Linked DNA regions of Parashewanella spongiae. The protein of the gene in region 1 binds, or shares a complex with, the protein of each later gene. Links are inferred from orthologs where the notes say so. Each region holds a gene or a part of one and is shown on either strand. Other genes may lie near its edges. The genes, in order: prc and nlpI.

Region 1 (9,296 bases):
TATTACTTGTTTGGCAACATTATCTTTAGTATCAGGTTTGGACAAAGGCATTAAAATCCTTTCTCAAGCGAACCTAGGTTTGGCTATTCTGCTGGTTATCTTCGTTGTAGTGCTAGGGCCAACTTCAACTCTTTTGCAATTGTTTGTGCAAAATACGGGGAGTTATCTTTCAGATATTATCGATAAAACATTTAACCTCTACGCATACAAGCCGACAGATTGGATGGGAGGATGGACACTCTTTTATTGGGCTTGGTGGTTGTCATGGTCTCCTTTTGTTGGAATGTTCATTGCTCGAATATCTAAAGGCAGGACAATCAGAGAATTTGTTTGCGGAGTCTTGTTTGTTCCCACATTGCTCACATTTATTTGGATGACGGTATTTGGTAATAGTGCGATTGATATGATCATGAACCAAGGTGCTGTTGACCTTGGAACAGTCGTTCAGCAAGATGTTTCTTTAGCTTTATTCAAATTCTTAGAGCACTTTCCGTTTTCCAGCCTTTTGTCTTTTATCGCAATTATTATGGTGGTGTTGTTTTTTGTTACATCTTCTGATTCTAGTGCCATGGTTATCGACATGCTTTCATCTGGTGGAAATAGTAACACGCCAACTTGGCAACGAATTTTTTGGTCAAGTTTGATTGGTACTGTAGCATTAATTCTCATGCTAGTAGGTGGGCTTAAGGCATTGCAGACAGCGACTATCATGACAGCATTGCCATTTTCAATAATTTTATTAGTGTCAATGTATGGCCTGTTTAAAGCACTAGGTATTGATGCCACTAAAAAAGATAGTTTGGCGCAAACCACATTAACGCCAAAAGTCGGTAAACAATTAATTCAGTGGCAAGACCGTTTGGCTAACTTGGTGAGTTTTTCCGGTAAGTCCGATGTAAGGCAATTTATTGTCGAAGTCGCTACGCCTGCTATGAGAGCCGTGGTAGATGAGCTTGAAAAACAAGGCGTGCAAAGTGAAGTAAAACTTGATGGAAAAGGCTCGCCTTCTTTAAGAGTTTTGCATGGTGATGAACGTGATTTTACGTACACTATTATTTCACGTTCTAATTTACAACCCAGCTTCGCGAATGATGAAGGTGATGAGTCGAGTTTGAAGTACTCTCGAGCGGAAGTATTCTTGAATGAAGGCGGGCAGGATTATGACATCATGGGATATACCAAGGTACAGGTTATTGGGGATATCATTGATCAATACGAAAAACACATGCACTTTTTACATCTGTTGAGATAATTCTTTGAATAGTTGGGAGTCTTTCTTTATAAGAGTGTTGCAAAGTGTAGCCGCCTTGTGACACTCTATCACTGTGTATAAATACAGTGCGGAGATGCTATGACAGTCGTCACTCAATTTGTTGTGATCAGGGAAGGGGTAGAGAAAATGACATTTACTTCAAAAAAAGAAGCTGATGCTTACGATAAAATGCTAGACATAGCTGACAATCTAATCCCTTTCATTGAAAAGTCCGATTTGGAAATTGCAGAAAATGATGTAGAAAAGCTATCTTTCTATCTTGCTTCTAATAAAGATGATTTACTTGCTTTACTCAAAGGTGCATCTGCAGTAAAACAGACACCTCCAAAAACTAAGAGAAAACTAGAAGCAGCTTAATGTCTCCAATCTAGATATTCATTCATGGGATATCGCTGTAGATTGATGCTGTTTATTTTAAGGAAACACATGAAGTCTGAATTGTACGATACTTTAAACCGCCAAGTTCTGGCGTTGTTTGAAGGCGAAACTGATCTAATTGCTGCTATGGCTAATTTATCAGCATTATTAAACGAACACCTTAGTGAAATAAATTGGGTAGGCTTTTACCTCGCCAAGAATGATGAACTGGTACTTGGGCCCTTTCAAGGTAAAGTTGCCTGTGTACGTATTCCAATGGGACGTGGTGTTTGTGGTACAGCGGCTGCCGAAAATAAAATTCAGCGTATTGCCGATGTACATCAATTTAAAGGACATATTGCTTGTGATTCCGCAAGCAATTCGGAAATTGTAATTCCAGTCATACAAAACGATAAAGTTATTGCAGTGCTTGATATTGATAGTCCAAACTTCTCTCGCTTCGATGAACAAGACCAAAATGGACTTGAAACAATCGTTGAAAGCTTCGAAAAATGCCTATTTGCACAACAAATGCACAAAATTTAATAAATCAGGGTCGCAATTGTAAGCATCAGCTTTATAATAGGCGGCTGCTTGCGGCCAGTAATGACAAAATGTTAGGTCGCTCGAATAGGTGAATTTTGTTACTTTTTATTTATTAGCACTTTATAGCTATTGATATGAAGTAAACTGGGCTTTAAGCTCAATAGAATTTTACGATGATAAACGACACGAACCGTACACCAACTGCTTGAAACGGCCGTAGTCCCAGTAAACGTGGAAGTAATAATGGAATCAACAGAAAAGTTGACCGATACTAATGCAATTTTAGCGTATTTATATGAATCTTTTCCTCAGTGTTTTATCGCTGAAGGGGAAGTGAAACCGTTAAAAATTGGTTTGTTTCAAGATTTGGCTGAAAAATTAGCTGATGAATCTAAAGTCAGTAAAACTCAACTTCGAGTAGCTTTAAGACGTTACACCAGTAGCTGGCGTTACCTTAAAAGTATTAAGGCTGGTGCAGTTCGAGTAGATTTATCTGGTGAGCCTTGTGGTGAACTAGAAGAAGAGCACATTGCTCATGCTCAAAAAAGTTTGAAAGAAAGCCAAGAGCGCGCTAAAGCTAGACGATTAGAAAAAGCAGCCAAAGCTGAATCATCTAAACCAGATGACGCCAAGTCAGATAAGACAACCACAAGAAAGCCTGCTTCAAAACGCCCTCGTAATGATCGTAATTTCAAGCAAGTTCAATCAAAAGGAAAGCCTGCTGGAAATAAAACAGTGAGTTCTCCGGTTAATTTAGTACAAGCAGAATTGTCTCAACTAAGCAAAACGCAGCGCGTGAACGTAAAGTTAGGTAAATCTCCTGTTTCTGGTGTTATTTCAGAAATAAATAAAGAAGAAGTAATGGTTCAACTTGACAGTGGCTTAACAGTTAAAGTTAAAGCTGAACATATTTTACTATAGTAGGAAGGTCAGTTGATCTTTCAGCTTTAAGTTCTATACCTTACAGCTAGTTTAAGTGCTAGATTTTAAAGACTGTATGTGGCACCTGTGATATTGAATTCATGGGTGTCAGTTATGATGTGCAGTTTTTTATTTTTCAAAAATTAGTTTAAGAATGGATAGAATATAAAGATAAAAGGCCTCAAATAAAGGAGTAACTTGTTGATGCGAAAACTTACGATGGCTACGTCTCTAGCCACAATCTTAGTCGGGTTTAGTGCCTGGGCTATTCCTCCCAAAATTTTGATCAGCGAGTTACCAGATTTAAAACAAGAGCAACAACACTCTGTCACCAGTAAACGTATTACTGATTTGTTTACCCGCACTCACTACCATCGATTCGTATTAGATGATGCGTTTTCTGAAAGAATTTTTGAGCGTTACCTTTCTTTGTTAGATTATCGTCGCAATGTATTAACTCAAGCGGATGTTGATGGTTTTCAGAAATATGCTGATGACTTTGATGACATGCTTAAAACGGGTAATCTCACTGAAGCCTATACCATGTATGATTTGGTACAAAATCGACGCTATGAGGGCTTTGTTTACGCATTGAGTCTACTTGATAACAAAATGGATTTCACGAAAGCTAATGATCAATATCAGTTTGATCGTGAAGATGCCAAGTGGCCTAAAAATACTAATGAAATTCATGAATTGTGGCGTCAACGTGTTAAATATGATGCTTTAAATTTAAAGCTTACAGATAAAAAATGGGATGAGATTGTTGAAATCTTATCTAAACGCTATAACAACGCATTAAAGCGTTTAACTCAAACCAATAGCGAAGATGTATTTCAAATTGTAATGAATTCGTTTGCTCGTACCATCGAAGCACACACAAGCTATTTATCTCCACGTAATGCTGAGCGCTTTCAACAAGAAATGAACTTGAAACTGGAAGGAATTGGTGCCGTTTTGCAAGCAGAAGACGATTACACCATGATCCGTAGCTTAGTAAATGGTGGGCCAGCGGCAAAAAGTGAACAATTGTCTGATGGTGATAAAATTATCGGTGTAGGGCAAGATGGTGAAAAGATAGTTGATGTCATCGGCTGGCGTTTAGATGATGTTGTCGATCTGATTAAAGGACCTAAGGGCACCAAAGTTACACTGCAAATTTTACAAAAGAAGGCAGGATCCAGTGCGAAACCTCTTGATGTTGTGATTACACGAGATACTATTCGACTAGAAGATAGAGCTGCGAGTTCGAAAGTCATTGAAGGTGATGTTGGCCAATATAAAAACCGTAAAATAGGTGTAATTGATATCCCTGGTTTTTATATGAACCTTTCAAGAGACGTTTCTAAAGAGTTAGCAAAATTAAAGGCTGAGAAGGTTGAAGGTATCATCATTGATTTACGTGGTAATGGTGGTGGAGCATTAACTGAAGCAACGTTATTAACAGGTCTGTTCATCCAAAAAGGACCTGTTGTTCAAGTTCGTTATGCTAGTGGTCAAGTGGTACAAAACAAAGATGAAAATAACGCGGTTACCTACGATGGTCCATTAACGGTTATGGTTGACCGTTACAGTGCATCTGCTTCTGAAATTTTTGCAGCTGCGTTGCAGGATTATGGTCGAGCCCTGATTGTTGGTGAAGCTACTTTCGGAAAAGGTACTGTTCAGCAACATAAAGGCTTAGAGCGTATTTACGATATGTATGATAAACCAATTGGTTATGTTCAATATACTATCGCAAAGTTTTACCGTATCAATGGAGGCAGTACTCAGCTTAAAGGTGTGACACCAGATATTATGTTCCCAAGTGCGCTAAAACCCGGGGAATTTGGTGAAGCGGAACAAGAAAACGCTTTGCCATGGGATCAAGTACCTGTAGCAGATTATAAGAAGGTAGATGACATTTCTCCTGCTTTGATAAAACGGCTTACGGCTAAGTATGAGTCACGTATAAAAACAAACGTAGAGTTTGGTTATATAGCTCAAGACATTGCTGATTATCGTAAAAGACGTGATGAAAAAAGTGTTTCATTGGTAGAAAGTGAACGATTAGCGAAACAGAAAGATATCGACTCTAAGTCTCTAACTAGAGCAAACGAGCGTCGATTAGTGGAAGGGAAAAAACCATTTGCTGATTTAGACGAACTCGCAAAGCTTGATGATAAAGAAGATAAGTCTGATCCGCTACTTGAACAGACAGCAGACATTACTCTCGATTTAGTAGATGCAAGTAAGAAAAAACATTGATTAAATAGTGTAAATAACCTGAGGGTTGCTTACTCAGAGCTGAGGTTAAGTAAGACTTTACAAAAAAACGCGCCTTTAGCGCGTTTTTTAACATTTTAAACTAATACCAATTACAGAAATTAAATGCTCAACTCAGGGCTATGTATGTGCTCAAAGTGCAATCGAAATTGATGAAGGCATAGTTGTTACCGACATACAAAACTGTCGTTATTACATTGCTACGTCAAGACAATTTTGAGAAGTAATTTGAGCACATACAAGCTCCCGAAAGGCAAGGCTAAAGGGTTCCATTACTGCGTTTCAAGCACTTGAATTATCCCGACAAAAGCACTAAGTGCGTTGAACGCCAGTTTTGTATGGCGGCCGAAGGGAATATAGTACTTCGAGCTTGTGCCTTGTACTGAAACCCTTTAGCTCTTGCTGAGTGAGAGATTAATTACTGTAATTGGTATAACGATAATATAGGACCACTATGTCACAGCTACAAGCAAAATATCTAAAAGACTATAGTGCACCAGATTTCACTATAGATCATATTCAACTTAACTTTGATCTAAATGAACCCTACACATATGTGACAGCCATCAGCCAAGTAGTTAAAAAAAATAAAGAAGCTACTCGCTTAGAACTTGATGGTAATTCATTAGAGTTAGTATCGGTTAAAATTAATAACAATGCAGTTGAACACCAAATATTAAATGAAAAACTCATCATCCAGACAATTCTTGATAGCTTTGAATTAGAGATAATTACCAAGCTTGAACCAGGAAAAAATACTTCATTAGAAGGGCTTTACTTGTCTGATGGTGCCTATTGCACCCAATGTGAAGCAGAAGGCTTCCGTTGTATTACATATTACCTTGATCGTCCGGATGTGCTTGCAAAGTTCGATGTACGTATTGAAGCCGATAAAGAAGATTTCCCGTTCTTACTTAGTAACGGAAATTTATTAGATAAAGGTGAATTAAACAACGGACGTCATTTTGCATCATGGCAAGACCCTTATCCAAAACCAAGTTATTTATTTGCATTAGTCGCAGGCGACTTTGATCAACTAAAAGACTCTTTTACAACGCGATCTGCGCGTGAAGTTGAACTTCAGGTATTTGTAGATAAAGGAAACCTTAATAAAGCTAATCATGCAATGGCTTCACTTAAAAAGTCTATGGAATGGGATGAAACCCGTTTTAATCTTGAATACGATCTTGATATTTATATGATCGTCGCCGTTGATTTTTTCAATATGGGTGCAATGGAAAACAAAGGGTTAAATGTTTTCAATACAAAATATGTACTTGCAGATACAGAAAGTGCGACAGATCAAGATTTTCATGGCATTGAATCAGTTATTGGTCATGAATACTTTCACAATTGGACTGGTAACAGAGTAACTTGTCGTGATTGGTTTCAACTAAGCCTCAAAGAAGGATTAACAGTATTTAGAGATCAAGAGTTTAGCTCTGACGTTGGTTCAAGAGCGGTTAATCGTATCCATGCGATTAAAGTTGTTCGTAACCAACAGTTTGCTGAAGATGCTGGGCCAATGGCACACCCAATTCGGCCTGAATCTGTTATTGAGATGAATAATTTTTATACTGTTACGGTATACGATAAAGGTGCTGAAGTCATTCGTATGATGCACACGCTGCTTGGCGAAACTAAGTTTCAGAAGGGCATGGAGTTGTATTTTAAACGGCACGATGGCCAAGCGGTCACTTGTGATGATTTTGTAAGTGCAATGGAAACCGCGAGCGGCGTTGATTTACGACAATTTCGATTATGGTATAGCCAAGCTGGTACACCTATAGTCACTGTCAGTGAAGAATATAACGAGCAGACTCGAGTATACAAACTAGTGTTATCTCAAAACAGGCCTACTGTTGCCGGCAATAATACTGAAGCCATGCATATTCCTTTTGATATTGAACTTATAGATTCGAAAGGTAATAGTTTGTTTTCTGACGTGCTAAGTTTCACAGAACAACAACAGATTTTTACCTTTGAAGGTATTGACAGTCAACCTACGGCATCTTTATTACAAAACTTTTCAGCTCCTGTAAAAATTGACTATGAGTATACAGCCGATCATTTAGCACATTTGATGCGTTATGCGACAAATGAAGTTGCTCGATGGGAAGCATCGGTGAGTTTATTCAGCAAAACAGTATGGGGTTGTGTTGCGGCACTAGAAAACGGTCAAGCGATGCAGGTCGGTTCATTAGTCCAAGATGCATTCCGTGGTTTAATACTTGATCCTATGCTTGATCCTGCTTTAATTGCTGAAGTTATGAATCTACCTTCAGTAAGTGAATTAATTGAACAAGTAAGTACAGTCGATTTAGATAAGCTATTGCTTGCCCGCCAATTTACAGTTGATGAACTTGGGGTTGCCTGTGAAGATGAGTTAAATGCGAGATATCACGATTTAAAAGATCAAGATACAGTACAAGCAAGAGCACTCAAGAATGCGTGTTTGTATTGGCTGAGTCGAGTCGGTGAGCAATACGAAGCACTTATTGAATTCCAGTTTATGCATGCTGATAACATGACAGATTCTCTAGCGGCACTTAAAGCAGCAAGTAATGGTGAAGTACGCTGTTATGAAGTCTTAATGGCTCGCTTTGAAGAAAAGTGGAACAAAACTCCATTAGTAATGGACAAGTGGTTTATGCTGCAAGCTGTGGATAAATCCGAAAAGGTAATTGATAGCCTTAAAGCATTAACAGAGCATGCTGCTTTCAGTTACCAAAATCCAAATAGAGTTCGGTCATTACTTGGGACTTTTGCCGCCGCTAACATTGAACAGTTTCATAGAGCTGATGGTAGAGGTTATGAGTTTATCACCGAAACCTTGAAGTTGTTGAATGGTGTGAACCCACAAGTGGCGGCACGCATTATCACACCACTCATTCAATTTTCTAAGTTTGACGAGTTGAGACAAGCGAAAATAAAACACTGCTTACAAGGGTTGTTAGATTTACCTAATCTGTCAAAAGATTTGTATGAAAAAGTATCACGAGCTTTAAGCTGATAGTCATTTAGATTCTGATTAGGTAGATTTTTTCGAGTATCAAAAGAAGTATATTTAGTTTTGTAAGCGGCATCGTTTTCGATGTCGCTTTTTATTGAGTAGAGCATAAATCTTATGGAATTTTATTTTTCTTTATCAATAACTTCTCAGGAGTTTCTACGTTTTTATAAAGGAAATGCTGATCGCGTAGAAGTTATTGATGTTCATGGGCGTTGCCTTCATATTCATGCACGACATTTTTTACCATTTTTAAGTGAATCGGGTATAAGAGGGCAGTTTCAATTAACTCTTGATAATCAAAATAATTTTAAATCTCTAAAACCTATTTAGAGTAAATACTTTAAACTGTGGTTTTATTTCTGTTTTTCAAACTGGTCAGATGTGGTCGTAATTAAGTCTAATTAATTAGCATCTTACGTGAAAAGTACAACATCATAACCTCATGCAACACCGTCATTTAAACGCCTGTATAAAAATTAACATCAATTTGTTTAATGCTGCTTAAAACTTAAGGCTTTTTTTAACGTATTACATCTTGCTCATTGGTATTGAATGCTGTAACAATAATGTTACCTGTGTGCTAACAAGAAGTTGGCATATATTAAATAATTAGCAGGTTACGGAGAATTACAACAATGAACAAGTTTCAGCATAGTTTTAATCGGTCGGCGATTGCTTTGGGGGTAGCGTCGGCAATATCTCTAGGAATGATGTCTACAGCAAATGCAGCGTCTTTTAATTGGGGTGAGGTCAAAGGTACTTTCGATTCAACTTTCACCGTTGGTGCTAGCTGGCGCGTATCGGACAGAGATTGGAAAGATCAAATTGGTAAGGTTAATCACCCACGCTTTGATTTTGCTAACTACACAGCTTTAGGTAATACAATTTATCCTAATACTGAAATTTGGCAGCAAGAAGGTT
Region 2 (9,250 bases), 1.6 Mb from region 1 along the record:
CTAATCGCTTCACGCCTAGTAAAGCAGGCTACTGAAATTTTTGCATCATCAAGTCCGCAAGCTTGTGTGGCTAATTTCAATCGACTGACAAATTCATCTATGTTTTGCTTTGAGCCAAATCTGATTTGTTCATTAGCTCTTTTGTTAATCTCTTCCTTCGACAACGAGCTGTCGTTACAAATATCAGCAAGAAGCTCACTACTTATTTCGCAAGTTTCGTTAAAAGGATCATTTAGCCATTGTTCAACGGCTTTCCTAGGTTTATTTAAATCTGGATCCTGATATGTCGATTGAATTTGATGATAAACCTTACAAATTAATGATGGACCATCATCGTGGATATATTTGGGTTCTTTACCTAACAATAGCCAATTTTGCCTAAGATTTAGCGCCTGACTAATCGCAGCGATTTGTTTATGGGTAATGAATTTTTTTTGATTGAATATTCTCTCTAGCTCTTTATCATGTCCAAAAACAAACAAGCTTAAAAAATACATCGTAAACGATTGATTTGAAAGCTCATTTTCTATTCTCAATTTTAACTCGGCCAAACCTTGTTGTTGTTTCTTTTCGATAACGATATCTGAAACACCCTTTTTGGCCGCACCGTTTATTTGATAAAACGTCGATAATGTCAATGTAACTTCCGATGCTAAAGCAATTTCATGTTTTCCTTTTAAGAAGCGATCAAGATGATAAAGTAAGTGTAGCTTGCGAACTTTAGGATCTTCCACATCCACAAAATGAGGTCTTTGTTGTTTATCAATTCTTTTTCCTGTCCCATTTAATAGCCACTGAGGTCTAACCCCTAAAATGAATGCATAACCGCATAGTTCGCTTACACTTAAATTGTTATGTCCGTTACGATAATCCTTGCATTTTACGGAGTAATTCATTGTCAACATTCGATTCAGTTTAGCTTTATCAATACCCAACACTAAACATTGAAGCTCAATTCTAAAGAGGACACAATCAAGGCTTTTTTCTGTATCTGGTATAACTTTATTTAAGCACGGTGTATTAAAAATTAAATTTCTAATACTCATTGGTAGTTTCGCATCGTAAACCAAACTCGCTCGCATCATTCTATTTAAAATCGAAGACTCAAAATCAAATTCATTAAACATATGAAATTGCTTAACTTTTTCTTTTGGTTTCTTAGCAGTTATTTTTATAGGCTGAATCTGCCCTTCTAATAAGGCGATAGCAGGGATACCCAAAACTTTTGCAATATCGCATATTTGTTCAGGGGTAAACTGTTTACCGTTCTTAAAATCAACAAGCACACGCTTTAATAAGTGCCTGATACAAACTGCAGGAAGTAAAGCACCTGTTAATTTAGTTTTCGATAACTTAACTAATGCTAATCGAAATGCTCTAGAACTATATGCACCCGCTAGCGGTTCATCATCATAGAACCGAACAAATTCGCCATCAAATAAGTGCAACTCCCAATCATAAGGGGTACTGGAGTATTGACCATGATCGTTCACTTCAACCCCAACAAGTGGAGCAATGATATTATCTGCATGTTTTAGTAGCTTAACTTTTATTTTTTCAGTGTTATAAATTACCGGTTTTTGTCCTTCATCCCTAAGAGTTGCACTTTTTTTCCCAAGTAACCATTGAGGAGTGCACCCCAAAACTAAACATAAAGCACAAAAATCAATGACATTAATGACGCTATTTTCTTTGCGCACCCATGGCATAATGTGCTCTTTGCGGGGATCAATGAGTAGGCTCGTTTTTCTATCTGTTAATCCTTCGGCTGTAATCCTATCATCCAATCGTCCAATAAACCGCTGGTGAGCCTTCGTATCTTTAAAACGAATATAAGGAGACAAGCGAGTACCACTTAAAAAAGTAATAATACTTTTAGGCAAAGTCTTACTTAGTCCAGTATGTATATAACTTCGGACTTGTCGTTGTGGTAAGTTTACAATAGCAATCTCACCGTTGTATTTTGTTGGCATCGCTTCGCTATCAATTGCACTGCCAGTGCCATTCATTAAGAATTGAGGTCTATACTTGCAAACAACAGCTATTGCTGCAATTTCAGCGATATACACTCTGCGTAATTGCTTGCCTTTGGCTGAAGGAGACAAAAGCTTTATCAAATGTGGTGCATCGGCCACCTTGCTCGACACATCGGTGCTGTACTGACTTGAGTCTTTGCAAGCTTGAAGTATTCTTTGATGCAATGCCTGCATATTCGGAAAGTTGTGGGGATCAAAGCATGCCCTTGGTGGATATTTATCCATAAAAGAGGCAATTGAAGAGCTGAAAGTCGTTTTCCTTTCTTTGGGTGAAAAAGATTCAATTTCTAATGCTAACGCGATTAATTGCTTCTTAGTGTTAGGAAGGCCAAAATCAGAAACAATAAGATCTGTGGTGCTGGATAAATTGTCTTGGATTACAGCATTTGAACTCAATGGAACTTGAACAGGCTGTTCAAGTACAGGTGAAATAGATTGACCTTCTATTTCGCCTGCTTCTGTCATGTCTACATCGGTTACTTGAAGATTGTCTTGACCCGATTCTCTCCCCATCATTGCATCATTTGCAGCACTCTCAACTGACAACTTGCAAATATCTGAATAGTTGTGCTCTTCACACCATACATTGAGCTCTTCTTGTGAAAAATTTTGTTCTTTTCCAATAACTATCGGAAAAACGTTAAGATCTAATAATCGTTCATCAACCATATCAGTAGATAAGAAGCTTTTCACTTCTTCTATATGTTCCTCATGAACATGGTGCAACAAGTAAATTAACTCTGGCTTCATCCGATAAGCTCCTCCGGCTTCAATACTTCTGCACTTTCTTTGTATTCCTTCAAAAATGGACAAACGTTGTTTTATTTCTAGCCCTGTTAAAACTCCTAACGTTGAACAGTATGCCGCTTCAACTAGCAACTCCACCTCAGGAATACTGTTTGTCAAAAACTGATCCTCCATGAACTCGAGTGATTCTGACTCACCTTCAATACCAATTGGCGTGGTTTCAACTCTAATTGGTAAAGTATTTTGATGGAACTGAGCGACTACGCTGCTGGAGGGTTCAACACTTGCATTCCCCACCGATGTCTCTGTTACGCAATTATATTCTTCAACAGCATTGGAACTAACATTTGTCACGGATGAAATCATAAGAACACAATTATTTCATTAGAAGTAATACCATTTAATTTATCAATTGTTTGCTTAATGGAGAGTAAACATAGGATATGAAATAGCATTTATAACTTTATTCCTACATCAGAAAAGTTTCTATTACCTATACTTTGCCTTAAACCTAACACCTAAGGAACCAATACGAAATGAAGACCTCCGACTTGTTTGTAAAAGCGTTAGAAAATGAAGGCGTTGAATATATTTATGGTATTCCTGGTGAAGAAAATCTCGATTTTTTGAATTCACTCAAAAACTCTCCGATTAAACTTATTCTTACTCGTCATGAACAGACTGCGGGATTCATGGCCGCCACTTATGGCAGGCTCACTGGTAAGCCGGGGGTATGCCTATCAACATTGGGGCCTGGTGCCACGAACTTTGTTACCGCCGCCGCCTACGCTCAACTTGGTGCGATGCCGATGATTATGTTAGGTGGCCAAAAACCAATAAGAACAAGCAACCAAGGCCGATTTCAGTTAGTGGATGTTGTTGGATTAATGAAGCCAATTACCAAGTATTCCGAACAAATCTCCGATGGCAGTAACGTTTCTTGCGTGATTAGAGACACCTTTAGGATTTGCAGTGAAGAACGCCCTGGGGCGGCATATATTGAGCTTCCTGAAGACATTGCCCAAACTGACACAAACACTACCGTTTTCGATGTTATCGATTATCAATTGCCTCAAGCAACTGACGAAAGCCTCAATAAAGCGGTGAAAATGATTCAAGAAGCAAACATGCCACTTCTGTTGATCGGCGCTGGAGCTAACCGGAAGCATTCCACCAAAGCTCTTACGGACTTTATTAACAAAACTGGGATCTATTTTTTTAATACCCAAATGGGAAAAGGCGTGATTGATGAAAGACATCCTCAATGCCTCGGCACCGCAGCACTGTCAAAGGATGATTTTTTACATTGTGCCATTGACCGCGCAGATCTTATTGTCAATGTTGGACACGATATTATTGAAAAACCGCCATTTTTAATGAAAAAAGGCGGTACTAAAGTTATTCACATTAATACTTGTTCTGCAAGAAACGATGAAGTTTACTTCCCTCAGCAAGTAATAGTCGGAGACATTAATTACAGCGTTGAGCAGTTAACGAGGCGGCTAAACACCCTATGTCAGAACTCAGATTATTTCAGGCGAGTTAAAGATTATGTCAGTGAAAAAATAGCCAAATATGCTGACGATGAACGCTTCCCGATGCTGCCCCAACGATTAGTAAAAATTCTTCGAGAAACATTAGACGATGCAGATATTATCACTCTAGATAACGGCATTTATAAGATATGGTTTGCTAGAAATTACCCTTGTTATAGCAACAATACACTACTGCTGGATAACGCACTTGCCACAATGGGGGCGGGATTGCCGTCAGCGCTCGTAGCAAAACAACTTAATCCGACCAAAAAAGTCATCTCTGTTAATGGTGATGGTGGGTTTATGATGAACTCACAAGAATTAGAAACTGCTGTTCGAATGAATTTAAATCTGGTTGTGATTATTTTAAATGACAGTGCTTACGGAATGATCAAATGGAAACAAGAAGGCAAAGGTTTCGATGACTACGGGCTAGATTTTAACAACCCCGACTTTGTCGCTTATGCGAATAGTTTTGGTGCAATCGGCCATCGTCCTATTGATCATAATGACTTTTTGAATATTTTATCAAATGCACTTAACTCATCAGGAGTTCACGTAATCGATTTACCAATTGATTACTCAATGAACCATCAAATATTGAATATCATCACTAAAGAGAGTCAATGCATTATTTGAACATTGTTAATTGGGAACGCCCTCTAAACCAAGGGCGTAAGAAAAGACTTGCGCCCTTGGGTCTGTTGATCTTTCGTGATTGTTTTTGCAGCGATAAATTGGTTATTTTATGCAAGGCAGAGTTTGTGAGGTTTGGTTATTATCGACATACAAAACTGTCGTTACTTCGTTTCCAAATAAGAAAACGATAACGCAGCACCTTTTATTTAGAAAGAGCGACCAATTTACGCTCTCTCTTTTTTCGATGCTTTTGAGCATTCACTGTTCTGTGTTGTGACCAGCTCACTTAGATGGCTAAGCATCACTGCTCACGCCTTGAACAGATAAATGCTCAAATAGCACAAAATTTAATCCTGAAAGATCAACAGACCCTAACCATTTATTATTGTGGTTTATTCTCGCTCAAGGTTAATCAGCTCAATTCCTGCGTAGCGATATTCAACAAAATAATGCACTTCTGTAGCTAATGTTAACTTCAACCACTGCGCTGCTTTAGCCTTGTTACCATTTAAAGCCGCTTGTTTCGCCATATAAAAATACGCTTCACACAAATGTTCTGCATAAACTTTTTCTGCTGGTACGCCTTCTATATCAATATTCAATTTTGCGTGTTCCAGTAATTGATACTCTGAAATATCACCTAAGTAATAATCTACAATTGAGGTTGACCATTCGTCATCATTCAGAGTTTGACGATGTTTTTTGAGTTCAATTGATGCCGCGTCAGCGTCTTGTTCACGTTGAACGATATACAGCCATAATGAACGATAGCCATCCTTCGGGTTTGCCTCATAAAAGGTTTTCAAATCCGTAAAAGCGAGATCATTACGACCACCATAATACAATGAAATACCACGGTTAAGATGAGCATAGTCATAATTGGGAGCGAGTTCTAATACCGCATCAAAAGCTTCATAGGCGTTATTAAAATTACCTTCTTGCGTGTAATAAATACCTAAAAAATTGTAGGCATCCGCTAAAGTAGGTTCTAATTTTAATGCTTGCTGAAAATCATAGCGAGCCAATAACCTCAGCCCAACTTTGTCGTATGACACACCGCGCTCATAATGAAATCTTGCCTTTTGCTCCTGAGTGAGTTTTACCGTAGTTAATATTTCATTTAATCTGGCGATATTAATTTCAGCTTTTTGCTCCGGCAACGCAGGCTCGATTAACAAAGCAGTCGTATTATTTGTTGATACGCAACCAACAAGTAGATTCATGCCAAGTACAGCCAAAAGAACATGCAAGTTTCGTTTCATTAAGATAAGCCTTTGAAATGGTAAAAACTGCTTCATCATATCAATTCATCGAAGAAACAGCCATGCAAACCTATTTCTTCAATAATAATACCAATTACAGTAATTAACTTCCCACTCAGCAAGAGCTAAAGGATTTCAGTACAAGGCGCAAGTTTGAAGTACTATATACCCTAACGGCCGCCATACAAAACTGGCGTTCAACGCACTTAGTGCTTTTGTCGGGATAATTCAAAAACTTGTAACCTAGTAATGGAATCCTTTAGCCTTGCCCTTCGGGAGCTTGTATGTGTTCAAATTACTACGCAAAATTGTCTCAACGTAGCAATGTAATGACGACAGTTTTGTATGTCGGTAATAACTATGTCTTCATCAATTTCACTTGTACTTTGAAGTAGAGTAGGCTACTGGCTTCGCTATCGCTTATCCAGCAGCCCCTCTTCGATTCCGTGCATGAGGTTTTCCCTCACACGGCTCTGTTGTTACACTTCTCTCAGCCCCTTCACTTTGCTTATCATCTTGTCGTGGGTAAATACTCAAGACCAGCTTGGCGTAATTTTTCGTAAGCACCTCGTGATAGATACTTGCTTCGACGTTGACTTAAGCGACGATGCCAGCGATAGAACCGGTTTACTACAAATCCATTTATTCTGAAAAATACACCTCTGGGATAACCTATCCCACCAAAATAGTGTTTCCATCCCCTCAGAACTTGATTAACCTTATTTATCAGTACGCCAAGTGTATTTGAGGTTCGGTGTTTCACTATGTCTCTGATTTTATTTTTCAGCTTTGTTTGGCTCTTCTTAGACGCCTCTATCTTGATGTAACTGGTGCCTTTGATGAGGCCTGTGATCCGTTGAAAGTTAAAACCGAGGAAATCAAACTCATTCATCAGCTTTCCCATATCCACACAGTGGGTTTTACTTTGATTTAGCTTCAGACCTTCATCACTTAATTGCTGTGTTATCCAGTCCAGTTGCTCTTGTGTGTAGGTTTGCTTATGAAGTACAACAAAATCATCTGCATAGGTAACGATTTTACACGGTGTTTTTTCGTGTATTTTCAAACAGAAATCGTTGAGATAGATGTTAGCCAGTAGTGGAGAGATAACTCCGCCTTGCGGAGTGCCACATCGGCTTGCTTCTATTCGCCATTTTCTGTTGACCGTCTCTATGCTGATGGGCGCTTTGATAAAGCTTTTCAGTAAACTCAGAAAGCTGCTGTCGCTTATTCGCCTTTCTATTTTTGTCATCAACTTAGCGTGCGGGATGGTATCGAAATAGGCACTCAAGTCAGCATCGAGTACGTGCTGGTAGCCTTGTTTTAGGCTCATTTCAATGACTTTTACCGCTTGCTGGGCGCTTCGACATGGTCGGTAGCCATAACTGTGTTCATGTAAATGAGGTTCGTAGACGGGTTGCATCACTATTGTCATCGCCATTTGCACAATTCTGTCACTGATTATCGGGATCCCAAGTTTCCGCGTTTTGCCGTTGTCTTTGAGTATTTCTACTCGTTTGACTGGGCTAGGTCGATAGTTTTTCTGTTGTAATTGAGTTTGAATTTCTTTTAACAGCGCAACGACTTTCTTTTGCTGCTCTAGATAACTGAATGTGATGCCATCAATTCCTGCTCCGCCTTTATTGGCTTTGCATCGTCGATAGGCTTCTTCGAGTATATCTAGGCGACTGAGTTTATCGTACAAGCTGTAAAATCGTAGCTCCGAGTTAAGCTTTGAGCGTAAGTAAAGTTTTCGCTGTAATATTCTGATATTTACTGGAGTGTTAGCCATATGGCAATTTCACCTCAAAAGTTACGTTAAAAAACGGGTGTAACACTGAGCCCCTTCCCTGATGTGAAGTTATGTTGTCTTCACGGTTAACGGTACTATGGGCTCATCCGACTGCCTGAGCGCCCTATCTGAAATTTCGGTTTACCTTATATTCGGATAGTGGAAGTCACTACCTTCCAACACTCAGGCTCTCCCACGTTCACTTTATTTCCTTCAATACATGCCACTTCATATTACGCCGGAAGATCAAACAGATGCATTTACCAGTTGCTTCTCTGTTTGTGTCAGGGTTCGTCAACTAGGAAAGACTCCCCATCTTCATTTTTTGATTTACGACGCTTAACTGAATTCGCTTGATGCTGCGGCCTACATTGCATCTCAACCTTTATTCAAGGCCTTTGTCACAGGGCTTCATGTCATAGCGGTTACCCATTATGCATGCCCGTCAGATTTCGGGATGAACTGGTAATTATCCCGTCAGGTACGTTTCAACCTGATGGACTTATTATAAATAATAACGTTGCTGTCTCTGGTTTATGGCCATGTAATCGCTTGGCTGCGTATACGTTGAGACAAATCCCGCAACAGAATAAAGCGCTTCGTGGCGCTCCCTAGAAACATCAGTTGACTGCGTTCTCAAGCGTAGAAAAAATGGCTGATAGTAAGGCGTAGCTTGCAGCAAATAGTTTATTCTACTTGCAAAAGTTACAACGCAGATAGCAGTCATTTTAGCAAGCTTGTGAGCGTAGAGCACTTCACTCATTGGGTGAAAGCCTAGATGATAAAGTCATCTTATTGCTCAAACAGTTACTCATATACTCAGCGTTCAGTTGATGTTTTAGGTTGAACACATACATAGCTCTGAGCTGGGAATTTAATTACTGTAATTGGTATAAAACCATCAAAAAGACATAAAAAAAGGAGATCCTAAGATCTCCTTCATATATACCAATACAATGCCGTTTGAGTATTACTCAGCAGCAGGCTTTGCTTCTTTAATCGATAGACGAACGCGACCTTGGCGATCGACTTCCATTACTTTTACATCGACTTCTTGATTCACTTCTAAGTGATCGGAAACGTTAGCAACACGTTCTTCACTAATTTGTGAAATGTGTACTAGACCATCTTTACCTGGAAGAATGTTAACAAAAGCACCGAAATCGACGATACGGATAACTTTACCTTTGTAGATAGTACCAACTTCAACTTCTGAAGTAAGCTCTTCGATGCGACGAA

Evidence for each region.
Region 2: the proteins of prc (region 1) and nlpI are in contact, whole or in part, in a solved structure (PDB 5WQL), measured with the Escherichia coli proteins. The link is inferred for Parashewanella spongiae from one-to-one orthologs.

What each region holds. Positions count from the first base shown.
Region 1 is NZ_CP037952.1:3,005,586-3,014,881, reverse strand. Bases 2,859-5,822 are described here. They hold prc (carboxy terminal-processing peptidase), read left to right. Parts: upstream 2,859-3,301; coding sequence 3,302-5,344; downstream 5,345-5,822. Other genes in these bases: pepN (aminopeptidase N), read left to right, coding at 5,817-5,822; proQ (RNA chaperone ProQ), read left to right, coding at 2,859-3,097. Also shown: E2I05_RS11775 (BCCT family transporter), read left to right, coding at 1-1,252; E2I05_RS11770 (YebG family protein), read left to right, coding at 1,352-1,630; E2I05_RS11765 (GAF domain-containing protein), read left to right, coding at 1,700-2,176; more of proQ, read left to right, coding at 2,420-2,858; more of pepN, read left to right, coding at 5,823-8,375; E2I05_RS11745 (DUF2835 domain-containing protein), read left to right, coding at 8,490-8,705; E2I05_RS11740 (DUF1302 domain-containing protein), read left to right, coding at 9,011-9,296. UniProt on the Escherichia coli protein: Involved in the cleavage of a C-terminal peptide of 11 residues from the precursor form of penicillin-binding protein 3 (PBP3). May be involved in protection of the bacterium from thermal and osmotic stresses.
Region 2 is NZ_CP037952.1:4,578,093-4,587,342, forward strand. Bases 4,288-7,205 are described here. They hold nlpI (lipoprotein NlpI), read right to left. Parts: upstream 6,226-7,205; coding sequence 5,350-6,225; downstream 4,288-5,349. Other genes in these bases: E2I05_RS18180 (acetolactate synthase large subunit), read left to right, coding at 4,288-4,957; ltrA (group II intron reverse transcriptase/maturase), read right to left, coding at 6,731-7,205. Outside these bases: E2I05_RS18175 (hypothetical protein), read right to left, coding at 1-3,149; more of E2I05_RS18180, read left to right, coding at 3,320-4,287; more of ltrA, read right to left, coding at 7,206-8,011; E2I05_RS18195 (hypothetical protein), read right to left, coding at 8,517-8,774; pnp (polyribonucleotide nucleotidyltransferase), read right to left, coding at 8,982-9,250. UniProt on the Escherichia coli protein: May be involved in cell division. May play a role in bacterial septation or regulation of cell wall degradation during cell division. Negatively controls the production of extracellular DNA (eDNA).